DNA from 2 places in the Comamonas sp. HJ-2 genome. Region 1 is predicted to be linked to the other one. Evidence: riboswitches for the same ligand, from Rfam matches in the RefSeq annotation. Region 1 holds a riboswitch; the other holds the start of a gene.
The links. A riboswitch is a leader RNA that binds a small molecule or an ion and turns the genes downstream of it on or off. The one in region 1 is predicted to bind glycine.

Region 1 (7,441 bases):
GCTTGCTGCTCAAGGCCGGAACAGCCGTGGATGCCACCTTGATTGCAGCACCGAGTTCCACCAAGAACAAGGGCAGAAAGCGCGATCCAGAGATGCACTCCAGCCAAAAGGGCAACGAGTGGCACTTTGGCATGAAGGCCCATATCGGCGTGGACGCGGACTCTGGGCTGGTGCACACCGTCATCGGCACCTCGGGCAACGTGTCTGATGTGGTGGAAGGCAACAGTTTGCTCCATGGTCAGGAGACAGACGTCTTTGGGGATGCGGGCTACCAAGGCGCACACAAGCGCCCCGATGCCAGCAAAGACGTCACTTGGCATGTGGCGATGCGCCCAGGCAAACGCAAAGAGCTGGACAAAGAGAACAACCCCGTTGATGCGCTCATAGACCAAGTGGAGAAGATCAAGGCCAGCATCCGGGCCAAGGTGGAACACCCCTTCAGGGTGATCAAACGACAGTTTGGCTATACCAAGGTGCGTTACCGGGGGCTCAAGAAGAACACGTTGCAGCTCAAGACGCTGTTTGCACTATCGAACCTGTGGATGGTGCGCCACCAACTGCTGGCGGCGCAGGGATGAGTGCGTCTGCAAACAGGCCAGAGGCCGCAAAAGCGGCGCGAATGACCAGAAATGGCGTGAGAAATGGCGCGAAGACGCGAGCAAAACGGCTGCAATTGCGCCATCTAAAAAAACGGACCGGTAGCACTTACTAATCCGAGTTGTTCAGGACATCCTTAGACGCTTTGCTTAGTGCGCGAATCAAAAAAATTTTTTTGAGACCATGCACTGACATCGAACTGTGACAGCCCTAATTATTCGAGCTCAATTTTTAAAGTCGAACTGTTGTAGACCAGTAGCCTATAAAATTAAAAACGTGGAATTTACAGTGCGATTGAATTTGCTTTAGCTATGAAAACTTTAAATTGGTGACATAAATTTTCAATGTATTTACTTCAATCATGGGGGGACACCCTACATTTGATAGTCGAGTTGTTAGCGACCGCTGCATTTGCGTTGTCTGGACTGATGAAAGCTGCGGGTAAAAAGCTCGATGCGGTGGGCATTTGTGTTGTGGCTTTTCTGGCAGCTTTTGGAGGTGGCACCTTGCGCGACTTGCTGCTTGATCAACGCCCGTTTTTTTGGGTGCAACATACCGAAATGCTTTGGGGCGTATTGGCCTTGTGCGTATTTGCTATGGTCTTCATGCGACAGCGGCATTTTGAAGTAACTGAAAGAACAATACTCTGGCCCGACGCGCTGGGCTTGGGACTATTTACTGCGACGGGAGTTCACCTCGCCTTGCAGTCACTCATGCCGCCAGTAGTCGCCGTCTTAATGGGCCTGATCACGGGTGTTTTTGGTGGTGTGCTGCGTGACATGGTTTGCAATGAAATTCCCACGGCTTTCAAAGACCACCGCCCCTACGCGGTGTGTTCTTTTGCTGGTGGCTGGACTTACGTGGTCCTTTGGACATTAGATGCTCCAGACTGGATGGCCTTACTGGGGTGCTTATTTGTTACTGTGTGCCTTCGCGCACTGGCACTGTGGCGCAACTGGCAACTGCCGGCTTGGCGGGCTTGAATGTTAAAAAACTATAACCAATGATGAGGTTGTTTAATTTTTTAGAAAATCACCAACTAAGTTAAGAAAAAAAGCAGTAGAGAGCCGCAAGACCCCTACTGCTTATTATTTTGAACTCTAAATGTTGCCAGCAGCAACTGCATGCAAGTTCATTGAATATCCTGATTTCTTTGCTGCAGCTTTGACGATGGTGTCTGACACCAGCTCAGCTGTCACGGCTGATAACGTCCAACCCAAGTGCCCATGCCCGGTGTTGTAAAAAACATTGGGAGTTCTACCTTGACCCACCCGAGGCATCATGTTGGGCATCATAGGGCGCAAGCCTGCCCAAGGCACTACAGAGCGTGTGTTAACGCGGGGAAAACATTGTTCCACCCATTCAATCAATGGGCGGATGCGGTCTGCGCGAATGTCACGGTTCACGCCATTGAATTCGGCAGTGCCTGCAACGCGGAAACGGTTGAGGCCTAAGCGGCTGGTGACCAACTTGGTTTCGTCATCCAGTAAGCTCACGGTGGGGGCACCCAATTGACTTTCTTCATCGTTCAAGTTGACGGTGATGGAGTAGCCTTTGACGGGGTAGATGTTCACGCGATCGCCTAGCTGAGCTGCAAAGTCACGGCTGCCCACTCCTGCACACACCACCACGCTATCAAAGGTATGCAGGCTTGGGGTGGCGTCTTGTTGTGTCACGGTGATGACAGCTTGTTGGCCATCGCTTTGAATCGACGTCACATCTTGACCATACAGCGTGTGCACGCCGAGTCGTGATGCCGCATTTGCTAGTCCATTGGTGAATTTGTGAATGTCTCCCGTGGAATCGCTCTCAGTGAAGTAGCCACCGTAGTAGGTGCCTGCCAATGTCGGCTCGATGGCTTTCATTTCAGCTGGGGTCACGGCATAGCGAGGTAGGCCCCCCTTGGCCAGCATGACTGACACTTTGCCTGCATGGTCGAACCCTTTTTTGTCACGGTAAATGTGCAGGATGCCTTCCTTCTTCAGGTCGAAATCAATGCCTTCTTCCTGCGCCCAAGTAAACAAGTGTTTGCGGGCTGCGACTGCTAAGCGAGCTGTCTCAACCGTGTTGCGCTCGTAATGGGGCATCGCAGCAATGAACTCTGCAAACCAGGAGAGTTTGTGCCACGTAGGTGCTGGGTTGACCAGCAGCGGCGCATCACTTTTGAGCATCCACTTTAGCCCTTTGAGGATGGTGGACCAATGCGTCCAAACTTCTGCATTAGATGCAGAGAGTTGCCCTCCGTTTGCGAATGATGTTTCCATCGCAGCATAGCGATGGCGTTCAAACAAGGTAACGGAAAAGCCGCGTTTTGCCAAGGCATAAGCTGTTGTGACGCCCGTGATGCCGCCGCCAATAACTGCGATTGTTTTCATAGTGAATGAGCTTTCAAAAACGTCAAAGTGTTGAGCACCAACAAGCCCTGTGCATGGCTGGTGCACCCCCTCTGTTTAGAACCTGAGAGATTCGTGGTCCATCGTGTTCAATGCAACCACTTGCTCCTGCGGTGTGCCGGGTGACTAAGACCAGCAACTCTTCAGAGATATCAACGATTCAAACCGGTCCTTTTGCCTGAGAGTTTCCGGGGTGGTTGCTCCTTCGGCGTCGCGATTTAACGCGATCTCTCCCGATCTGAATTTCATAAAAAAACTACGCCAGAAAGCGCTCAGTCAACGCGACCCAGAACGCAGCACCCACAGGTATGTTGCGGTCTTCAAAATCGTAATTGGGGTTGTGCACCATGCAGGCCCCGTGACCTCCGTTAGTTGCATCGCCATTCCCGATGAATAGATAGCTGCCTGGCACTTTGTCGAGCATGTAGGCGAAGTCTTCACTGGCGGTGAGCGGTTCAGTTTGGAGCACCACGTTATCTGCGCCTACCAACGCCACCGCCACTTCGCGGGCTATTCCCGTCTCAATAGGGGTATTGACCAGCACCGGGTAACCGGGCAAAAACTCGACTTTTGCGGTCACGCCAAAACTTTTCGCCTGTAACTCAACGAGCTCCACAATGCGATTGCGCAACAACTCTCGCACATCCCGATCCAGCGCCCGTACGCTAAGCTTTAACGTGGCGTTTTGGGGGATGACGTTGTTGACCACACCCGACTGAAAAGAGCCGACCGTGATCACGGCCATGTGCAGTGGGGGTACGTTGCGTGAAACGATGGTTTGTAGCGCCATGACAATTGCCGAACCCGCAACGACCGGGTCAGCACTCTGGTGCGGCATGGCACCATGGCCGCCTTTACCTTCAATGTGCACCAGAATGTTTTCGCTGGACGCCATGGTTGCGCCTTCGCGCAATAACAACTGACCTGGCCGAAAGCCCGGCAGGTTGTGCATGGCAAAGATTGCGTCGCAGGGGAAGCGGTCAAACAGGCCGTCTTCAATCATCTTGCGCGCCCCCCCAAGCTTTCTTCAGCGGGCTGAAAGATCAAATTCAGCGTGCCATCAAACGTGGTGGACTTTGCAATATGTTCGGCCGCAGCCAGCAGCATTGCGGTGTGTCCGTCGTGGCCGCAGGCATGCATCAAACCCGCATGGCAACTGGCATGGGGCAGCCTCAGTCCTGATCGGTGTGCGTTTGCAGCCAGGCAAGTGGCGGCATGCCGACGCGGTGGGTGAAAGCGCGGGTAAGCGCTACAGCGCTGGCGTAACCCACCATGGGCGCAATGGACTTGAGCGGCTTGCCTCGTTTGAGCAAACCCTTGACTACTGTGATGCGCCAGGCCGTGAGGTAGTCGAGCGCGGTCAGGCCCGACACCTCTCGAAAGTGATTGGCAAAGCGTGCGCGCGACATGCCTGCGGTTTCGGCCAACGATTCCAGCGTCCATGCATGGCCGGGCCGGTCGTGCATGGACGTGACCGCTTTGGACAAACGTGGGTCGCCCAGCGCCGCCAGGATGCCGGTGGTGACCGATGAAATGTCAAGCAGGTGGCGCAGCAACAAGATGAGCAGGTATTCCATCAACAGGTCCAGCGCAGCTTGCCGACCACACTTTTCGTCAAAGGCTTCCTGGAACAACAGGTCCAACGCGGGTGAAAGACTGGACGACTGGTTCAGCGGAATCACCAGCACCTCGGGCATGGCAGAGATCAGCGCGCCTCGGGCCTCGTCGCCCAGATCGACAGACGCACACACCAGGTCAACACCGTCGGCGCTATCGGGCACCAGCCGGTGGGCAGAACTCTGCGGGAAAAACAACAAACTGGGCTCTTCAACCCTGCTGGCGCGCCCATGCCGGTCGATCACGCTCATGGTGCCCCTGCGCATCAAATGCACATGGCCCACATGAGCTTCGGCCTCAAAGGCGGAGATCTGGCACAGGTTGCCCGAATAGAACACGCGTGCGCTGGGCACCGAGCGGGCAAACAAAGGTGAAAGTCGGTCCATGGCGGCGCTTGATACTTTGGGTATGCTTTCTTGTACTTTCAGTGATTATACGTATCGCACAATTCACTGGTGCATGTCGCACAGCCATTCAAAACGAGAGTTTCACCATGACACGTATCGCACCTGTATCACTTGCCCAAGCCGACGCCACCACCCAAGCCACCCTCAACGGCGTCAAGGCCAAGCTCGGCATGGTACCCAACCTGTTTGCCACCTTCGCCCAGGCTCCAGCCGCCCTGAACGGCTACCTGGCTTTCTCCGACGCACTGAGCAAAGGCCGCTTGAGCGCCGCCCAGCGCGAGTTGATCGCATTGGCCGTGGGCCAAACCAACGCTTGCCAGTACTGCTTGTCTGCACACACCCTGATCGGTAAAGGTGCTGGTTTGTCGGAAGCAGCCATCCGCGCAGCCCGAAGCGGCACCGCCGAAGGCGAACAAGACAAGGCCTTGGTTGAGCTGGCCATCAAAATCGTCCGTCAGCGTGGCGTGTTGGCCGACAGCGATCTGGCCGATGCCGCAGCAGCGGGTGTGGACCATGGCCTGGTCATCGAAGTCACCGCCAACGTGGCCCTCAACGTGTTGACCAACTACACCAACCACATTGCCGACACCGACGTCGACTTCCCAGCCGTGCCAGTCGCCCTGTAAAGCCCAGCCTCGCTGACAAGCGGGGAACGCCAACGGCCACCTCCTGGTGGTCGTTGGCGCAGGTGGCCGTGTTGCTCCTGTTGGCACACAGATGGCCTTCACTCCTGCGGCCAAGCTCGCCCTCATTGACGGCAACAACTTCTACGTCTCCTGCGAACGCGTCTTCCAGCCCTGGCTGCAAGGCCCTGGGCATCAAGTTGTGCGCGCCTTATTCCAGCTGCGCGAGTCATCCATCTCCTCGCTCATCCCCACCATGCCCCAAGGCAAACCAGCGGGCGTGCCCTGCGTGCAACTTGACGAACAAATGCGCTGCAAAGTTTTTGGGCAACCCGAACGGCCCGCGATGTGTGGGCAACTGCAAGCGTCGGTGGAGATGTGTGGGGATGTGGCCGATGGCGGGGTGCACGCCCGGGCTTGGCTGATGCGGCTGGAGGAATTGACGCGGCCGGGGTGAGTGCGGCCTCATCGTTGGCAGCCCTTTACGCCCAGTCACCAACAAGTCATCCCCCCGCCCCGCTTGCCGCTAAGCTGAATCCCTTTTGCTGACCTGCGGAGCACAGCCATGGCGTTTGAGATTCCTTCCTTAAAAGATAGCGTTCACCCCGATGAATGGCAGCTGCGGCTGGGCTTGGCCGCGTGTTACCGGCTGGTGGCGCTGTATGGCTGGAGCGATCTGGTGTTCACCCACATCAGTGGCGTTACCCCATAACGGTAGACAATTTCTATAGTATGAGTTGGAGTGAGTAGCACTTTGTACAGATCGATTTATGCAGCTTGCTTTTGGTCATCGACCGTGTAATAAAACGTGCAATGACTGAGAAAAATTGGTCTAAATAATGAGCTAAGTTTTAACCAGAGAACCTCTGATTAACAGAAAGCCAGGCTCGTCAAAAATCCATATAAATCAATAATTTATAGGCAAAAACGATAAACGTGTAATAAACCGTGTAATAAGCCAAAAGTTACATAATGTAACTTTTCTGAGGTTTAAAGCACTTTTGATGTGTCCTATAGCATTTTACTCGGCAAATGATGAGCCAATCAAAAGGCAATCAAACTAGGAGCCAAGGGAAATCAAGGTTTGGTGCAGTAGTGAGACGAAAGTAGGGTGCATTGATCGAGTTCAATTTCGGGAGTCGAACTCAACGAAATGAGAAGCATACGAAGTGAAAACCGTGGAATTGACTGTGCGATTGCTCGCACTTCATATGCTGCTCATTAATTTCTTGTCTGATCAACTTACTTTGCTTGCCGTAAATCTGCCGAACCGATGTATTCTTTGAACTGCTTGCACCAAATTAGCACACTCGTTACGTCTTCTGGGTTTTGCGTTGGCAGGAGATAGAAAGCGGCACCATTAGGCTTTTTAAGCCGGCTAACTTCAATTTGTTGAACGCTAAATTCATCGTTGTCCTTGATGGCAGATTTGCTACTGATGTAGACATGGTAGTCAGGGCCTGGGCTGGATCTAAAGTTCTCGCTTGATTGCAAAAATAATTGATTTCCTACCTTTATGACAGACCACTCGCCAGAGGAGTTGTGGATTAAATCCTGCCCCTTTGCTGTTTTGTCAATCTGTCCTCGTTTGATGAGTTCGCCTTCGATTTTTTGGTGATCGTCAAATCGCACTCTTAGGTCTTGAGCATGACCACGAATTGCATCTAGCAGCTGTGCATTTGCATTTGGCACTGTGCAAAGAAGTATGAAACTTAAAAGTAGATGAAATTTCATAGCAATGATTACTCCGCTAGCTCCAACGAGTGAAGGACTGACTTGAGATCTGGCCCGGAATAATGCGGGC
Region 2 (7,441 bases), on a different contig from region 1:
CCGCTGCGTGTGGGCCTGTCCATGGACGCGAAGGTCGATATCCGCGACAAGGACGGCCAGGCCCTTGCCAGCACGCCGCGCAGCGAGCCCGTGGCCCAGACCACGGTCTATGACGGCAGCCTGGCACAGGCCGAGCAGCGCATCCAGCACATCATCGCGGGCGACAAGCTGCCGGCACTGACCCAGCTGGCCGATCTGCCCGCTCCGGCCCCGGTTGGCCCCGCCCAACCCGCTGCCCAGCCTGCGCAATAAGACGCGGAATCAGCCATGACTTCCTCGACTTCTGTCAATCCCGGAGCGGGTGCCTCGCCACCGGCTCCGGCGGTGCCTGCCATCGCCCCGCTCAAGGGCGCGCAGCTCGCCCTGGGCACGCTGGCGCTCTCGCTGGCCACCTTCATGAACGTGCTGGACTCCTCCATCGCCAACGTGGCCATTCCGGCCATCTCGGGCGATGTGGGCGTCAGCCCCAGCCAGGGCACCTGGGTCATCACCAGCTTCGGCGTGGCCAATGCCATCTCCGTGCCGCTGACGGGCTGGCTCACCCAGCGCTTCGGCGCCGTGCGCCTGTTCACCATGAGCGTGCTGCTGTTCGTGCTGACCTCCTGGCTCTGCGGCTTTGCCTCCTCGCTGGAGATGCTGGTGCTGTTCCGCGTGCTGCAAGGCGCCGTGGCCGGCCCCATGATTCCGCTGTCGCAGACCCTGCTGCTGTCCAGCTATCCGCCCGCCAAGGCCGGTGTGGCGCTATCGCTATGGGGCGTGACCACGCTGGTCGCGCCCGTGGTCGGGCCGCTGCTGGGCGGCTGGATCACGGACAATATTTCCTGGCCCTGGATCTTCTACATCAATGTGCCCGTGGGCCTGCTCTCGGCCCTCATGACCTGGAGCATCTACCGCAACCGCGAAACGCCCACGCGCAAGCTGCCTATCGACACCTTGGGCCTGTCCCTGCTTGTGCTCTGGGTGGCGGCGCTGCAGCTGATGCTGGACAAGGGCAAGGAGCTGGACTGGTTTGCCTCCAATGAAATCATCGCCTTTGCGGTGATCGCTGTCGTGGCCTTTGCCGTGTTCGTGGTCTGGGAGCTGACCGACGCCCATCCCGTCGTCGATCTGCGCCTGTTCAAGAGGCGCAACTTCGCGGCCGGCTCGATCGCGCTGTCCATCGCCTACGGCCTGTTCTTCGGCAATGTGGTGCTGCTGCCGCTGTGGCTGCAGCAATGGATGGGCTACACCTCCACCTCGGCCGGCCTGGCTCTGGCGCCGGTGGGCCTGCTGGCCATCCTGCTCACGCCCATGGTGGGCCGCAAGGTCGGTGTCTGGGATCCGCGCAAGATGGCCACGATTGCCTTCATCGTGTTTGCCATGGTGCTGTGGATGCGCTCGAAGTTCACCGTGGAGACCGACTTCGCCCATATCCTGATTCCCACGCTGATCCAGGGCGGCGCCATGGCCTTCTTCTTCATTCCGCTGACCACCATCACGCTGAGCGGACTGACGCCGGACCGCATTCCGGCCGCCGCAGGCCTGTCCAACTTCGTGCGGATCACGGCCGGCGCCATGGGCACCTCGATTGCCACCACGCTCTGGGAAAGCCGGGCTTCCATGCACCATGCCCATCTGACCGAGTTGCTGGTGCAAGGCCAGGGCACGTTTGCCAGCACGGTCAGAAACCTGCAGGCAGCAGGCATGAGTGCCGAGCAGGCCTATGCCCAGATCAACCGGCTGATCGATCAGCAGGCCTTCACGCGGGCTGCCGACGACATCTTTCTGGCATCGTCCTTTCTGTTCCTGAGCCTGATCGTGCTGATCTGGTTCACCAAGCGCCCGGCCTCTGCCGCAGGAGCCTCCGACGCGGCCGCTGGCGCACACTGACAAACTTCAGAAAAATTGGCTGGAAGCGATTGACCCACAATCGCTTCCAGCTATTTTTTTGATAGTTCTACGTGCCAGCAGCCTGCTTGTCCAGGCGCCGCAAAAAAACCTGCAGCTCCTTGACGACCTGGGCATCGCCCTTGGTCTGGGCGCAGCTCAGCCCTTGCTGCCAGGCGGCGCGCGCGGCCTGTGCATCGCCCAGCGCCAGCTCCACCTTGCCCAGCTGCTTCCAGGCGGCGGAGTATTCGGCATCCAGCGCCGTGGCCTTGCGCAGATGCTCGCGCGCCACGGCCATCTGCTCGTCGTCGGCATAGGCCTTGCCCAGGGTATAGCGCAGCAGCGCACCATCCTTGCCGGCCGCCAGCATGCTCTCCAAATTGTGAACCATGGGATTCATGTGCATTTGCTCCTCAGACAGCGAGTGTCGCATCCGCCCCGAGAAAGCAGCTGAATGGCCGTGCCTGTGTTACGGCCTCTTGCAAGCCGGCTCTTGCAGCGCTGCAAACCGTCCCAAACTGCGGCCAATGTCTCAATAAGGCGCCTGATCTTGTTTCGCAAACCAAGTCTCTCCACCTCCATCACCGACTACGAGGACTCGCCCCAGTATTCGGGCGGGCGTTTTCGCAACACGCATCCGCGTCCGGTCAACAGCCCCAAGCCAGATGCCGGGACGCTATGGAAGTTCTTCTTCAACAAGCCGGCCGATTCCCAGCCGGGCAAGGTGCTGCCCATTTTGCCGCTGAGCACGACCGAGCTGAACCTCGCGCCCGAACGCAGCCTGTATCGCCTGGGCCATTCGACCTTGCTGATGAAGCTGCGCGGCGGCTGGTGGTTGACGGACCCCGTGTTTTCCGAGCGCGCCTCGCCGCTATCGTTTGCCGGCCCCAAGCGCTTTCATGCCCCGCCGATTGCCCTGGACGAGTTGCCTGCCTTGCGCGGCGTGCTGCTCTCGCATGACCACTACGACCATCTGGACCGCGCCACCATTCGCGTGCTCGCACCCAAGGTGGGAGTTTTTCTCTGCCCCTTGGGAGTGGGAGACAGACTGGTGGCCTGGGGCGTGCCGGCCGACAAGATCGTGCAGCACGACTGGTGGCAGGGCAGCGAGGTCGACGGCCTGCGCTTCACGGCCACGCCGGCCCAGCATTTCTCGGGACGCAGCCTGCGCGACGGCAACCGCACGCTCTGGGCGTCCTGGACCATAGAAGATCGCCAGGCCGACAGGCCGCTGCGCGTCTTCTTCAGCGGCGATGGCGGCTACTTCGACGGTTTTGCCGAAATCGGCAGGCACTTCGGCCCCTTCGATGTCACATTGATGGAGACTGGCGCCTACGACGCCCACTGGCCCTATGTCCATATGCATCCGGCGCAGACCGTGCAGGCACACCGGGATCTCGGCGGCCAATGGCTGCTGCCCATACACAACGGCACTTTCAACCTCGCCATGCATGCCTGGTGGGACCCCTTCGAGCAGATCCTGAGTCTGGGCAGGCAGCACGGCATAGAGATCGCCACGCCCATGATGGGCGAGCGCCTGGACCTGAACGCTCCGCATGCGGGCTCGGCCTGGTGGCGCGTCTGCGCCGAGGCCGACAGCAAGGGACTGGATCTGCGCCCCGCGCAACCCTGAAGGTGCAACCCGCATGGCCGACAATGTCCTCATGGACATTTCGCGCACCTCACACCTTGCCGCCGCCTGCGCCGCGTCTCTGACCGCCTTGCTGCTCGGGGCCTGCTCCCACCTCTTCGATGGCAGCCAGCCCAAGCAACCGCCGAATGCCGGCATCTCGAGCACAGTTTCCGGGCAGCCGGAGCCGACGCCGGCTCCGCCACTGGACACGCAGCACAGGCGGCCACAGAGCATGGAATGGCCTGCCTGGATCAAGGCAGACTGCACACCCCCCGCCCATCTCGATCGGCAACCGCAGCCACGCCGCCACACCACGCCTTTCATCAGCGCCCACTGGTTTCCGAACGGGCTGGAGACCACGGTGGTCTTCCGCCTGGAAGTCACGGCCCAGGGCGAACTCGGCCGTGTGGCCTACCAGCCCGCCGATACCGATCCCCGCATCGTGAAGTCCATCATGCGCTCGCTCGAACGCTGGAAGTTCAAGCCCGGCATGCGCCAGGGCCAGCCCGTGACGTCCTGCTTCGAGCAGCCCTACCAACTGGTGTTTCCGCGCCAGGAGATCGATGTTCCTCGAACGCCCGCCATGAACACAGAACCGCAGTGAGACCGCAAGCTCAATTCCAGCGATCTGTGCTCGAAAACCCCAGAATCCATCCGATTCGGTGGTGCAAGCCCCTTGCCCACCGCTAGAATCGCCAAGGTCAGGAGAGAGTGCCTGCAGCTTGAAGCTGCCTCGCACCGCCGAAGGCGCAGACCCCCAACCCGGTGTCAAAACGCTCAGGCAAAAGGACTGACAAGCGCTGCAAGGTGTGCAAACCTGCAGCGTCCCTTGCTGGAGAGAGATGCAGGCCGTCATTTCGTATGTGCGCCGGCATCCACCGAAGGAGCAAACTGCCCGATGCAATGCGTGCAGTGAATCTCTCAGGTAAAGCGGACAGCAGGGCAAGCCCGCCACGCATGGCCCAGCCATGCATGGCCACTCATTTTGGTTTGACCACCGGAGCGCTTGCCTGTGACTGCTGCTGACACCTCTTCCGATCTGCGTTCCACACCGCTGTTTGCACTGCACCAGAAACTGGGTGCCCGCATGGTGCCGTTTGCCGGCTACGCCATGCCCGTGCAATACCCTCAAGGCCTGATGGCCGAGCATCTGCACACGCGCAAGGCTGCCGGCCTGTTCGATGTCTCGCACATGGGCCAGTTGCTGTTGCGCGGCCCCGATGCCGCCGCCGCGCTCGAATCGCTGATGCCCGTCGATGTCATGGACCTGGGCCTGCACAAGCAGCGCTACGGTCTGCTGCTCGATGAACAAGGCGGAATTCTCGACGACCTGATGTTCGTCAACCGCGGCGAAGATCTGTTCCTCATCGTCAACGGCGCCTGCAAAGAGGCCGATATCGCTCATATCCAGAACCGCATCGCCAGCCGCTGCGAGGTCGCCCCATTGCCCGATCGCGCCCTGCTGGCCCTGCAAGGTCCGCAAGCTGCCACAGCCCTCTCGCGCCTGATTCCTGGAGTGACGCAACTGGTATTCATGACCGGCAACCACTTCGACTGGCAAGGCCATGCGCTCTACATCACGCGCAGCGGCTATACGGGCGAGGACGGTTTCGAAATCTCCCTGCCCGGCGAAGCTGCCGAAGCCTTTGCCGAAGCGCTGCTGGCACAGCCCGAGGTGGCCCCCATCGGTCTGGGCGCGCGCAACTCGCTGCGCCTTGAAGCCGGACTTTGCCTGTACGGCAACGACATCGACACCAGCACCACGCCGGTCGAAGCCGCGCTGAACTGGGCCATGCAGAAGGTTCGCCGCACCGGCGGCGAGCGCGAGGGCGGTTTTCCCGGTGCGGCCATCGTGCTGGAGCAATTGCAGAACCCTCAGTCGCTGCGCCGCAAGCGCGTGGGCCTGATCGCGCTGGAACGCATTCCCGTGCGCGAGCCCGCCGTGCTGGAAAACATGGACGGACAGCATATCGGCCACATCACCAGCGGCCTGCTCAGCCCTACGCTCAACCAGCCTGTGGCGCTGGCCTATGTCGAGCCCGACTATGCCGCCATCGATACGGAAATCTTCGCCATGGTGCGCGGCAAGCCCGTGCCCATGAAAGTGGTCGCCACGCCCTTCGTTCCCACCCGCTACTACCGCGGCTAGGTCTGCCGCCGCGCATGAGACGGGCCAGTTTGCCAAACAGCGGCCAGAACACCGCTAAAGTGCGAGCTGGACCTTTCTCAAACAACACCCGATTCCCCTGAATCCCCCATCTGGAGCCTTCCATGAGCATCAAGTATTCCAAAGAACACGAATGGATCAACGCCGCTGACACCAATGCCGCCATCGTCGGCATCACCGTACACGCACAGGATGCACTGGGCGATGTGGTGTTTGTGGACCTGCCTGCCGTGGGCTCCACCTTCAAGGCCGGCGATGTGGCTGGCGTGGTCGAGTCCGTCAAGGCCGCTGCCGATGTCTACATGCCCGTGACCGGCGAGATCGTCGAAGTCAACGAAGCCCTGCGCGACGACCCGTCGCTCGCCAACAGCGCCCCCCTGGCCGCTGGCTGGTTCTTCAAGGTCAAGATGAGCAATGTGGGCGAGCTCGAAGGCCTGATGGAAGAGACTGCCTACAACGACTTCGCCAAGGACAACTAAGCGTATCAACGGCCCTCGCATTGCGAAGGCCGTTTTTGCATGCAGCCATGAGCACCATTCTGTATTTCGACGATCCGGACGTCGGTCTCGCCCGCGAGACCAGCCACCCGACCTTTGCGCGCATCGCAGCCCAGGACTTCTATTACGACTGCGGTGACGACTTCAGCCCCTTCGGCAGCGATGACGGCAGCGACATACTGGCCGCTCTTCAAGAGTGGTACCAGGATCAGACAGGCGGCAACGCCAAGACCCTGCGCTTTCTGCACCAACAACTGAGCGGCTGGGATCTGCCCGTGCCCAAGGACATGCTGGCTCATGACGATGCGGCCAAGGCCCAGTGGCTGGCCAGCGATGACATGAACCAGATCTATCTGCGCTCGGTCTGTCGCGCCCACGTGGCCACCGCCTTTGGTCAGCTCAAGATCACAGGCAGCATCGATGCCGATCTGCAACAGCAAGCCCTGCTTGCCCTGGCCTGCCAGCAATGGCTGAACACCGTGGCACGCAGCAAATATCCCGATTGGGAATATGCCGACCAGGAAAGCGAACGCCTGGCTCTGATGAACACCGCGCTGGAACAAGCCAGCGCTGCTTGAAGCACCGGCCGCATGCCTTCAGGCATACGGCATTCACGCATGCCTGGCATGCAAACCGTCAGTCACAGTATTTGAGAATAGGTCCCTCCCATGCTGATGTCGCCTCCCGCCCCCGTCGCTTCCCTGGAAGCGCTGGAAAACAGTCACGAATTCATCCCCCGTCATATAGGCCCGGACGCCGATGAGCAGCAAAAAATGCTGGCCGCCATCGGCAAGCCCTCGCTGGATGCCTTGATTCGCGATGTGATGCCCGACTCCATCGCACGCGCCAGGCCCATGGATCTTCCGGCGCCGATTACCGAAGCCGCTGCGCTGGCCGAACTCAAGGCCATCGCCAGCAAGAATCAGGTTCTGAAGAGCTTTATCGGCCAGGGCTACTACGGTACGCACACGCCGGGCGTCATCCTGCGTAACATCCTCGAGAATCCAGCCTGGTATACGGCCTATACCCCCTACCAGGCAGAAATCTCACAAGGCCGCATGGAGGCGCTGGTCAACTTCCAGACCATGGTGACCGACCTGACCGGCATGCCGATTGCCAATGCATCCATGCTGGACGAGGCCACGGCAGCCGCCGAGGCCATGACGCTGGCCAGGCGCTCTGTCAAATCCAGAAGCCATCGCATCGTGCTCGCCGGCGATCTGCACCCGCAGACGATTGAAGTCATCGAGACCCGCGCCCGGCCGATCGGCATCGAAG

Region 2: linked by a shared signal. The riboswitch ahead of gcvT (glycine cleavage system aminomethyltransferase GcvT) and the one ahead of ACWGXF_RS23800 (D-amino acid dehydrogenase) in region 1 are both predicted to bind glycine.

What each region holds. Positions count from the first base shown of each region.
Region 1 covers NZ_JBSIFD010000049.1:1,386-8,826, forward strand. Annotated here, with positions in the region: gene ACWGXF_RS23790 (IS5 family transposase) at 1-578, shown strand, start outside; gene ACWGXF_RS23795 (trimeric intracellular cation channel family protein) at 942-1,580, shown strand; gene ACWGXF_RS23800 (D-amino acid dehydrogenase) at 1,698-2,972, opposite strand; glycine riboswitch at 3,034-3,146, opposite strand; glycine riboswitch at 3,147-3,236, opposite strand; partial or broken gene ACWGXF_RS23805 (amidohydrolase) at 3,247-4,160, opposite strand; gene ACWGXF_RS23810 (AraC family transcriptional regulator) at 4,163-4,993, opposite strand; gene ACWGXF_RS23815 (carboxymuconolactone decarboxylase family protein) at 5,101-5,640, shown strand; gene ACWGXF_RS23820 (hypothetical protein) at 5,840-6,094, shown strand; partial or broken gene ACWGXF_RS23825 (class II aldolase) at 6,203-6,346, shown strand; gene ACWGXF_RS23830 (DM13 domain-containing protein) at 6,880-7,371, opposite strand; gene ACWGXF_RS23835 (haloacid dehalogenase type II) at 7,380-7,441, opposite strand, start outside.
Region 2 covers NZ_JBSIFD010000013.1:96,916-104,356, reverse strand. Annotated here, with positions in the region: gene ACWGXF_RS12495 (HlyD family efflux transporter periplasmic adaptor subunit) at 1-252, shown strand, start outside; gene ACWGXF_RS12490 (DHA2 family efflux MFS transporter permease subunit) at 268-1,869, shown strand; gene ACWGXF_RS12485 (hypothetical protein) at 1,937-2,266, opposite strand; gene ACWGXF_RS12480 (MBL fold metallo-hydrolase) at 2,417-3,499, shown strand; gene ACWGXF_RS12475 (energy transducer TonB) at 3,513-4,103, shown strand; glycine riboswitch at 4,192-4,302, shown strand; glycine riboswitch at 4,322-4,447, shown strand; gene gcvT (glycine cleavage system aminomethyltransferase GcvT) at 4,512-5,648, shown strand; gene gcvH (glycine cleavage system protein GcvH) at 5,771-6,145, shown strand; gene ACWGXF_RS12460 (MolR family transcriptional regulator) at 6,193-6,741, shown strand; gene gcvP (aminomethyl-transferring glycine dehydrogenase) at 6,832-7,441, shown strand, end outside.